Linked DNA regions of Asticcacaulis excentricus CB 48. The protein of the gene in region 1 interacts with the protein of each later gene in a pairwise test. Links are inferred from orthologs where the notes say so. Each region holds a gene or a part of one and is shown on either strand. Other genes may lie near its edges.

Evidence for each region.
Region 2: the proteins of ASTEX_RS00155 (region 1) and ASTEX_RS13765 interact in binary tests that used the Escherichia coli proteins (3 or more experiments, as listed by UniProt). The link is inferred for Asticcacaulis excentricus CB 48 from one-to-one orthologs.

The regions. Positions count from the first base shown.
Region 1 is NC_014816.1:33,988-38,723, forward strand. Bases 1,266-4,736 are described here. They hold ASTEX_RS00155 ([protein-PII] uridylyltransferase), read right to left. Parts: upstream 4,346-4,736; coding sequence 1,466-4,345; downstream 1,266-1,465. Other genes in these bases: ASTEX_RS00150 (methyl-accepting chemotaxis protein), read right to left, coding at 1,266-1,395; mutS (DNA mismatch repair protein MutS), read right to left, coding at 4,361-4,736. In the rest of the region: more of ASTEX_RS00150, read right to left, coding at 1-1,265.
Region 2 is NC_014817.1:449,300-452,159, reverse strand. It holds ASTEX_RS13765 (P-II family nitrogen regulator), read left to right. Parts: upstream 1-1,191; coding sequence 1,192-1,530; downstream 1,531-2,860. Other genes in the region: glnA (type I glutamate--ammonia ligase), read left to right, coding at 1,573-2,860; ASTEX_RS13770 (TonB-dependent receptor plug domain-containing protein), read left to right, coding at 1-830. UniProt on the Escherichia coli protein: P-II indirectly controls the transcription of the glutamine synthetase gene (glnA). P-II prevents NR-II-catalyzed conversion of NR-I to NR-I-phosphate, the transcriptional activator of GlnA. When P-II is uridylylated to P-II-UMP, these events are reversed.

The sequences.
Region 1 (4,736 bases):
TATCGTGGCGTTCAGCGCCAGAAGATTGATCTGGCTAGTGATATTGCTGATCATCTCGACGATGCCGTCCATCTGCGCCGCCGCGACGGCCAGTTGCCGGGCGCTGTCGTCGGCTTCGTTGACGGACTGATTGGCCTGGTCCGCCGCTGCCTTCGTCTGTGACATGGTATCGGAAATCGATCGGCCCGTGGCCGCCATTTCCTCAACCGCCGCCGACAGGTCTTGTAGCGAGTGGGAAAGCTCCGTCGTCCGGTTGAGCGCTATGCGTCTGGCGGTAACGTCGGTGGCGTATTTCATGACCTTATAAGGCTTGCCATTGACATCGAGAATGGCGTTGTACGAGGCTTGAATATAGACGGTTTGCCCGCCCTTGGCCTGACGCTGAAACTCTGCAGAGACGAATTCGCCGTGCGCCAGTCTGGCCCAGAACTCGCTATAGGAGTCGCTGTTGGCGGTCGCCTCATCCACGAACATTCTGTGATGCTTACCGCGGATTTCGTCCAGCCCATAGCCCATGACCTTCAGGAAGTTGTCATTGGCGTTGAGGATGGTGCCGTCCAGATCAAATTCAATGACCGCCTGCGCACGCGAAATGGCTTCCACCTGGCTCAAAAGATCGGCGTCCTTCTGAGCCTGCCGGGTGATGTCAGAGGCGAACTTGACGACCTTCAGGGGCCGGCCGTCTATGCCCAGTACGGGGTTATAGGTCGCCTGGAGGATAACGTCACGTCCGTCCTTGTTGACGCGATTGAACTGCGAAGAGACGAACTCGCCCGCCAGTAGTCGCCGCCAGAAATCCGTATAGGCGGGACTTTTGGCGTCGCTATCGGTGACAAACATCCGGTGATGCCGCCCGACAATTTCATCCAGACGATAGCCCATCACCTTCAGGAAGGCGTCGTTGGCTGTAATCACCGTGCCATCAAGGGCAAACTCAATAACGGCCTGAGAGCGTGAAATGGCCGCGACCTTGCCTTCCAGATCGAGGTCGCGCAGCTTGCGAGCGGTCACGTCGGAGGCAATTTTGACAATCTTATAGGGCTGACCCGAACGGTCGAGAATGGGGTTATAAACCGCTTCCAGATACACGTTGCGGCCGTCTTTCGTCTGACGCCGGAACTCACCCTTTTGCGCGATCCCGTGTTTCAGGTCGGCCCAGAATTGCCGATAGGCTGGCTTTTGAACCTCGCCTGCATCGACGAAGGCCGAATGGTGCTTACCTACCAGTTCAGAAGCCGAGTAACCCATCAGGTTCAAAAAATTGGCGTTGGCGGAAAGCACGTGCCCGTCAAGGTCAAACTCTATAAGCCCATGACTGCGATCAATCGCCGTCAGCAGGTCCTGATTGAGGCCGTCCGCCTTACGTGACTTTTTTCCACCAAACACTGACCACATGGACAGTACTCCGCAACACAACAGATGACATTGTTACGGAAGGTTCTCAATAAGAGGTTAAGTGCGCTGGTTACCGCGCCATTGACGCCCTCGCCCGCGTAGGTGAGGCGCGGTTCGGGGCCGAGGGGGGGTCGAGCACCTCGGTCAGGGCCCGATGGACCTTGTCGCGCTGGGCTTTTGTCAGTTGCTTGCGCGTAAAGTGATCAACGACATAAAAGGCATCGACCGCGCGTTCGCCGTAACAGTCGATGTGGGCCGAGGCCGTATCGAGACGCGCACGCGCCAGCACGCTGGCCACATCGGCCAGAAGTCCCGGACGGTCTCGGCCGGACACCTCGATAATCGTCATTTGGGGGTTGGATTCATCGTCGAAGACCACGGTCGGTGCGATGGCAAAAGCCGCCGTGCGGTGGGCATTGATCGCCTTATGGATCAGGGGCGCCGCCGCTTCACCACCGACGGCCTTTTCCAACGCCTTTTCCATCTGGCGGATGCGGCCCGGATCGTCGTGGCCAAACGGCTTGCCCTGCGTGTCCTGCACGTAGAAGACGTCGAGCGCCTGAGCCGTGGTGGAGGTGAAGACCTGCGCCCCCACAACGTTGGCGCCCAGATTGGTAAAGCAGCGCGCCAGATCGGCAAACAGGCCCGGACGGTCCGGCCCCGTTATACAGAAGCAGGCAGCGTTGCGGGTCGTGTCGATAAAAGCCTGAGCCGAGGCCTTCCCTTCGGAAGCGCTCCACACCTGACGGGCGTGCTGGCGGATTTCGTCGGCGGAAAAGGCAAACAGATACGACTCTTCCATGGTCCCGAGCCAGGCGCGCATCTGGTCATCCCCAGTGCTCAAAGACTCGCGCAAGGCCGCGGCGCGCGCCTGAATCTCTTCGCGCACCTGGGTCACCGCGTCGCCTTCGCTGCCGCGACCACCACGGAAAGCGGCTTCGGTTGCGGCCTGAAGCTCACGCATCAACTGGCCTTTCCAACCGTTCCATACACCCGGCCCAACGGCGCGGATATCGGCGACGGTGAGTACCAGAAGCTGACGCAGACGTTCGGGCGTTTCGACGATGCGCGCAAAAGACGCCACAGTTTCCGGGTCCGACACATCGCGCTTTTGCGCGTAGTCGGACAAGACAAGGTGATGGCGCACCAGCCACGCCACCTGATCAATCTGCCACTTTTCAAGTCCCAGTCGCGCACAGGCGCGGCGCGCGGCAATTTCGCCCTCAATTTCCTGCCCCAGCTCGCCCCCCTTGCCCACATCGTGCAGCAGCATAGCGAGATAGAGGGTTTCCTTATTGGCCAGATTGGGGATCAGCGAGGTCGCCAGCGGGTGATCCTCACGGTGCTGCCCCAGTTCGATATCACGGATTATCCCAATGGCGCGCAGCGTGTGCTCATCAACTGTGTAGGTGTGGTACATGTTGAACTGGGTCTGGGCCACAATGTGCCCGAACTCAGGGATATAGCGTCCCAGAAGCCCCGTCTCGGTCATCAGAGACAAGGTGCGATAGGGGTTTTTACCGCGCACCAATATATCCAGAAAGACCTCGGCCACCGCCTTGTCGCGGCGAAGGGCGGCGTTGACCAGCTTGAGGTTACGCGCAACCGCCGTAAAGGCGTCCGGATGCAGGTCCATTTCCAGCCGGTCCGCCATGCGAAACAGCTTGAACATGGCGACCGGGGCCTTTTTGAAGACATCCGGGTTTTGCACACTCAGACGGCCTGAGTCGATAATCAAGCCCGGGTGTTCCGGCTTACTCAGCGACAAGAGCCCTGATTGAAAAAAGTGCGTCAGGCGTTGCAACGGCTTGGTCTGCTGCGCCTCCAGCTTGGTGCAGAAGATGCGGGTCAGCGCCCCAACCTCCTTGGCCACCAGGAAATAACGTCGCATGAAGCGCTCGACCGCCGGTTCACCATCGGCTTCCACATAGCCCATACGGCGGGCGATTTCCGGCTGAAGGTCAAAGCTCAGACGTTCTTCGGCCCGGCCCGCCGTCATGTGGATCAGAATGCGCACCTTCCACAGGAAGTCAAAGGCCTGCACAAACGCCGTGCGCTCTTTTTCAGTCAGCAGCGGGTCGAGGACGCCCCAGCCCCCCGCCGCCTGCGGTTTCTGGCTTTCGCGCAGCACCGGTGCGGGCGTGGCGCCCGCCAGGTATTTGGCGATCCAAAACAGCGTATGCAGGTCGCGTAAGCCGCCCTTACCCTCTTTGAGATTGGGCTCGACCACGTACCGCGTCGTTCCGGCCTTGGCGTGACGGAAATCGCGCTCCTCCAGCTTCGCCGTGACGAAATCAGACGCGCCGTGGCGCATGACATCGAGCGCCAGCTTTTCCTTCAGATACTGCACCAGCCCGCTATCACCGGCCAGCGGACGGTACTCGAGAAGCGCCGTCATGACCGTGTGGTCTTCGCGCGCCATCTTGAGGCTTTCATCGACCGTTCGCGAGGCGTGGCCAACCTTCAGGCCCAGATCCCACAGTGAATAGAGAATAAATTCGATAACGCTTTCGGAGTGCGGGGTTTCCTTCCACGCCCGCAAAAACAACAGGTCGAGATCCGAGTAGGGGGCCAGTTCGCCGCGGCCATAACCACCCACCGCCACCAGCGCCAGACGCTCACCTTCGGTCGGGTTGCGCGCGCGGTAAACGTGGGTCAGGGTGAAGTCCCAAAGGGCCGTGATGATTTCGTCGGCCAGTTTCGACAACTCACGCGCCGTCGATAGCCCCCCCCGGTGGTCCTCAACGCGTGACAACAGGCTTTCACGGGCCATATCCCACTCGCGCCTGAGGATGGCCACCGCCTTACGTCGCAGATCGGCCACGTCACCCGTCGAGTTCTCATAGGCCTCGGTCAGTTTGCGACGCAAAAGCGCGCCGTCAATGCTGTGGCTCAGCAGGGCGGGACTTGTCTTGGTCAGCATGAGAGCGGGTTCACCTGCGGGCGGCATTGACGTATCCCTGTATTACACCAGACCCCTTAAACGATAGATAACTTCAAGCGCCTCTCGGGGGCTGAGGTCATCCGGATTGATGCCTTTGACGGCCTTTTCCAATTCGGTTTCAGCAGGCTTTTGCACCGCAGCAACCGCGACCTGCGCCTGAACCGTGGCAAAGAGCGGCAGATCATCGAGTTTGAGCTGATGCGCCTTATCGGTCTCCAACCGCTCCAGTATGTCCTTGGCGCGAGCAACCACCACCGGCGGCATTCCGGCCAGGCGCGCCACCTGCACCCCGTAGGAGCGATCCGCCGCACCCCGTTTGGCCTCGTGCAGGAAGATCAGCTCACCGTTCCACTCACGCGCCGTCATGGAGATATTGTGGGTATGGGCGAGTAAGGAT
Region 2 (2,860 bases), on another replicon or contig:
CCTTCCCGGCCACGAGTTCGGTCGCCAAGGCGCTGGGGGCCGCACCTCTGGAGGCCGAAACCTCCAAAAACCTGGCGCTGGGCTTCGTCTTCCATAGCGGGCCGTTTGAACTGACACTCGACACCTACAAGATCGAGATCGAAGACCGCATCGTCCTGACCGAGAACCTGATCGGCAAGAGCGGCACGACCATTAGCAATCAGGGGGTCTATAACCTCTTGTCGCCTTATGGGGTGGACGCGGCCCGCTTTTTCATGAACGGCGTGGACACCACGACCAAGGGCATCGACCTCGTCGCACGTTATCGCCTGCCTTCCGAAGGCTTTGGCACCTACGATTTCAGCCTGGCTTATAACCACGGGGAGACGGATATCGACCGCTTCCCGGCCATCAACACGCTGTCGAGCCTGCCGTCACCCCCGGCCCTGTTCGCGCGCGTCAATCAGAACCTGTTGTCCAGTTCAACGCCGGAGGACAAGCTGAACGCGGCTATCGACTGGAAGCTGGGCAAGTGGTCAGCGGGCGTTTCGGCCGTCTCCTACAGTTCGGTCCTGGTCGCGCAGTCGAACACCGCCTTTGATTTTGAAACTGGCGACAAGACGGTGGTCAATGTGTCCGGCAACTACAAGTTCGACAACGGCGTCACCTGGGCCGTAGGCGTCGACAACATCGGCGACGTCTATCCCAAACAGACGCCACTGACGACGCTATCAGGCACGCTGACGCCAACCGCCAGCACCCAGTATAACGGCGGTGCGGCCTTCAGCGCCCGCTCACCGTTCGGCTTTAATGGGCGCTATCTCTACACCCGCATCACCAAGTCGTGGTGAGGGACAACTTTCTGACGTATGCTCACGCCCCGTCCTTCGCGGCGGGGCTCTCTCAGGCTTTAGACGCTTTTGTTGGGTGCGTTTCGTTTTAAACTTTACCTGATCCACGACTGCATTTAATTTCAAGCGCAATCATATCGGGTTGCGCTGCGCCTATAAGCGGACACCGAATAGGGGAAATCAGCTAACAGGCGTATTTTCCTTTTGAATTCGCTCCCGTCTGGGTCTAAAGGCAGGACGGGTGCGCTCACGCATCGTAATAAATCTTTACAGTCAAGTGAGCTGTTTCACCGGAATCTGGCTTGCATTCTGTCGCAATGCAAAAGATTTTCGCTGTTAACGGTCGTGATCAGGATTGCTCATGAAAAAGATCGAAGCTGTTATCAAACCTTTCAAGCTGGACGAAGTGAAGGAAGCCCTTCAGGAAATCGGCGTGCAGGGTATGACCGTTCTGGAAGCCAAGGGCTACGGCCGCCAGAAAGGACATTCCGAACTCTACAGGGGTGCGGAATATGTTGTTGATTTTCTGCCGAAGATCAAAATTGAACTCGTGGTTGCCGACGATCTGGCACCGGCCGCACTTGAGGCCATCCAGACCGCCGCACGCACGGGCAAGATTGGCGACGGCAAGATTTTTGTGAGCGACGTCATCGATGTCGTTCGCATCCGCACCGGGGAGTCCGGACCGCAAGCGGTCTGATCTTCTCCAAACTACCCAACCAAAAACCCAGGGCGTCAAAAAATGACCGCAGCAGACATTCTCAAGCTCATCAAGGAAAAGGACGTCAAGTACGTTGACGTTCGCTTCACCGACGTTCGCGGCAAGATGCAGCATGTGACCTTCGACATCGATCTCGTCGATGAAGACTTCCTCAATGACGGCACCATGTTCGACGGTTCGTCGATCGCCGGCTGGAAGGCCATCAACGAATCCGACATGAAGCTGCGCCCGGACCTGAAGACGGCCTATATCGATCCGTTCTATCAGCAGACCACCCTCTTCCTGTTCTGCGACGTTATCAATCCGGACACCAACGAGCCATATAACCGCGACCCGCGCTCGATCGCCAAAAAGGCGCTCGCCTACGTACAGTCGGCCGGTATCGGCGACACCGTCTATTTCGGTCCGGAAGCCGAATTCTTCCTGTTTGACGACGTCCGCTGGTCGATCGCGCCGAACAACACCGGCTTCTCCTTCGACTCTTCGGAACTGCCGATCAACTCAGCCAAGGAATACGCCGAAGGCAATATGGGTCACCGTCCGGGCCCGAAGGGCGGCTACTTCCCGGTCAACCCGGTGGACTCCTGTCAGGACCTGCGCGGCGAAATGCTCGCCGTCATGGGGGAACTGGGCATGGAACCGGAAAAGCACCACCACGAAGTGGCTCCGGCCCAACACGAGCTTGGCCTGAAATTCTCGGACATGCTCACCATGGCCGACCGTACCCAGCTCTACAAGTACGTCGTGCAGAACGTCGCCCACGCCTACGGCAAGACCGCGACCTTCATGCCGAAGCCGATGTTCGGTGACAACGGTTCGGGTATGCACGTGCACCAGTCGATCTGGAAGAACGGCAAGCCGCTGTTCGCCGGCGACAAGTATGCCGGTCTGTCGGACCTGTGCCTGTGGTACATCGGCGGCATCATCAAGCACGCCAAGGCCATCAACGCCTTCGCCAACCCGACGACCAACTCCTACAAGCGTCTGGTTCCGGGCTACGAAGCTCCGGTGAAGCTGGCCTATTCGTCGCGTAACCGTTCCGCCTCGATCCGCATTCCGTGGGTCTCCTCTCCGAAGGGCAAGCGTATCGAAGCGCGCTTCCCCGATCCGCTGGGCAACCCCTACCTGACGTTCACAGCGCTGCTGATGGCTGGTCTCGACGGTATCGAAAACCGTATCGATCCGGGCCCCGCGGCCGACAAAAACCTGTACGACCTGCCGCCGCAAGAGCAAAAGGCCGTTCCGGAAGTCTGCGGCAGCCTGCGTGAAGCCCTCGACAACCTCGACAAGGACCGCGCCTTCCTCAAGA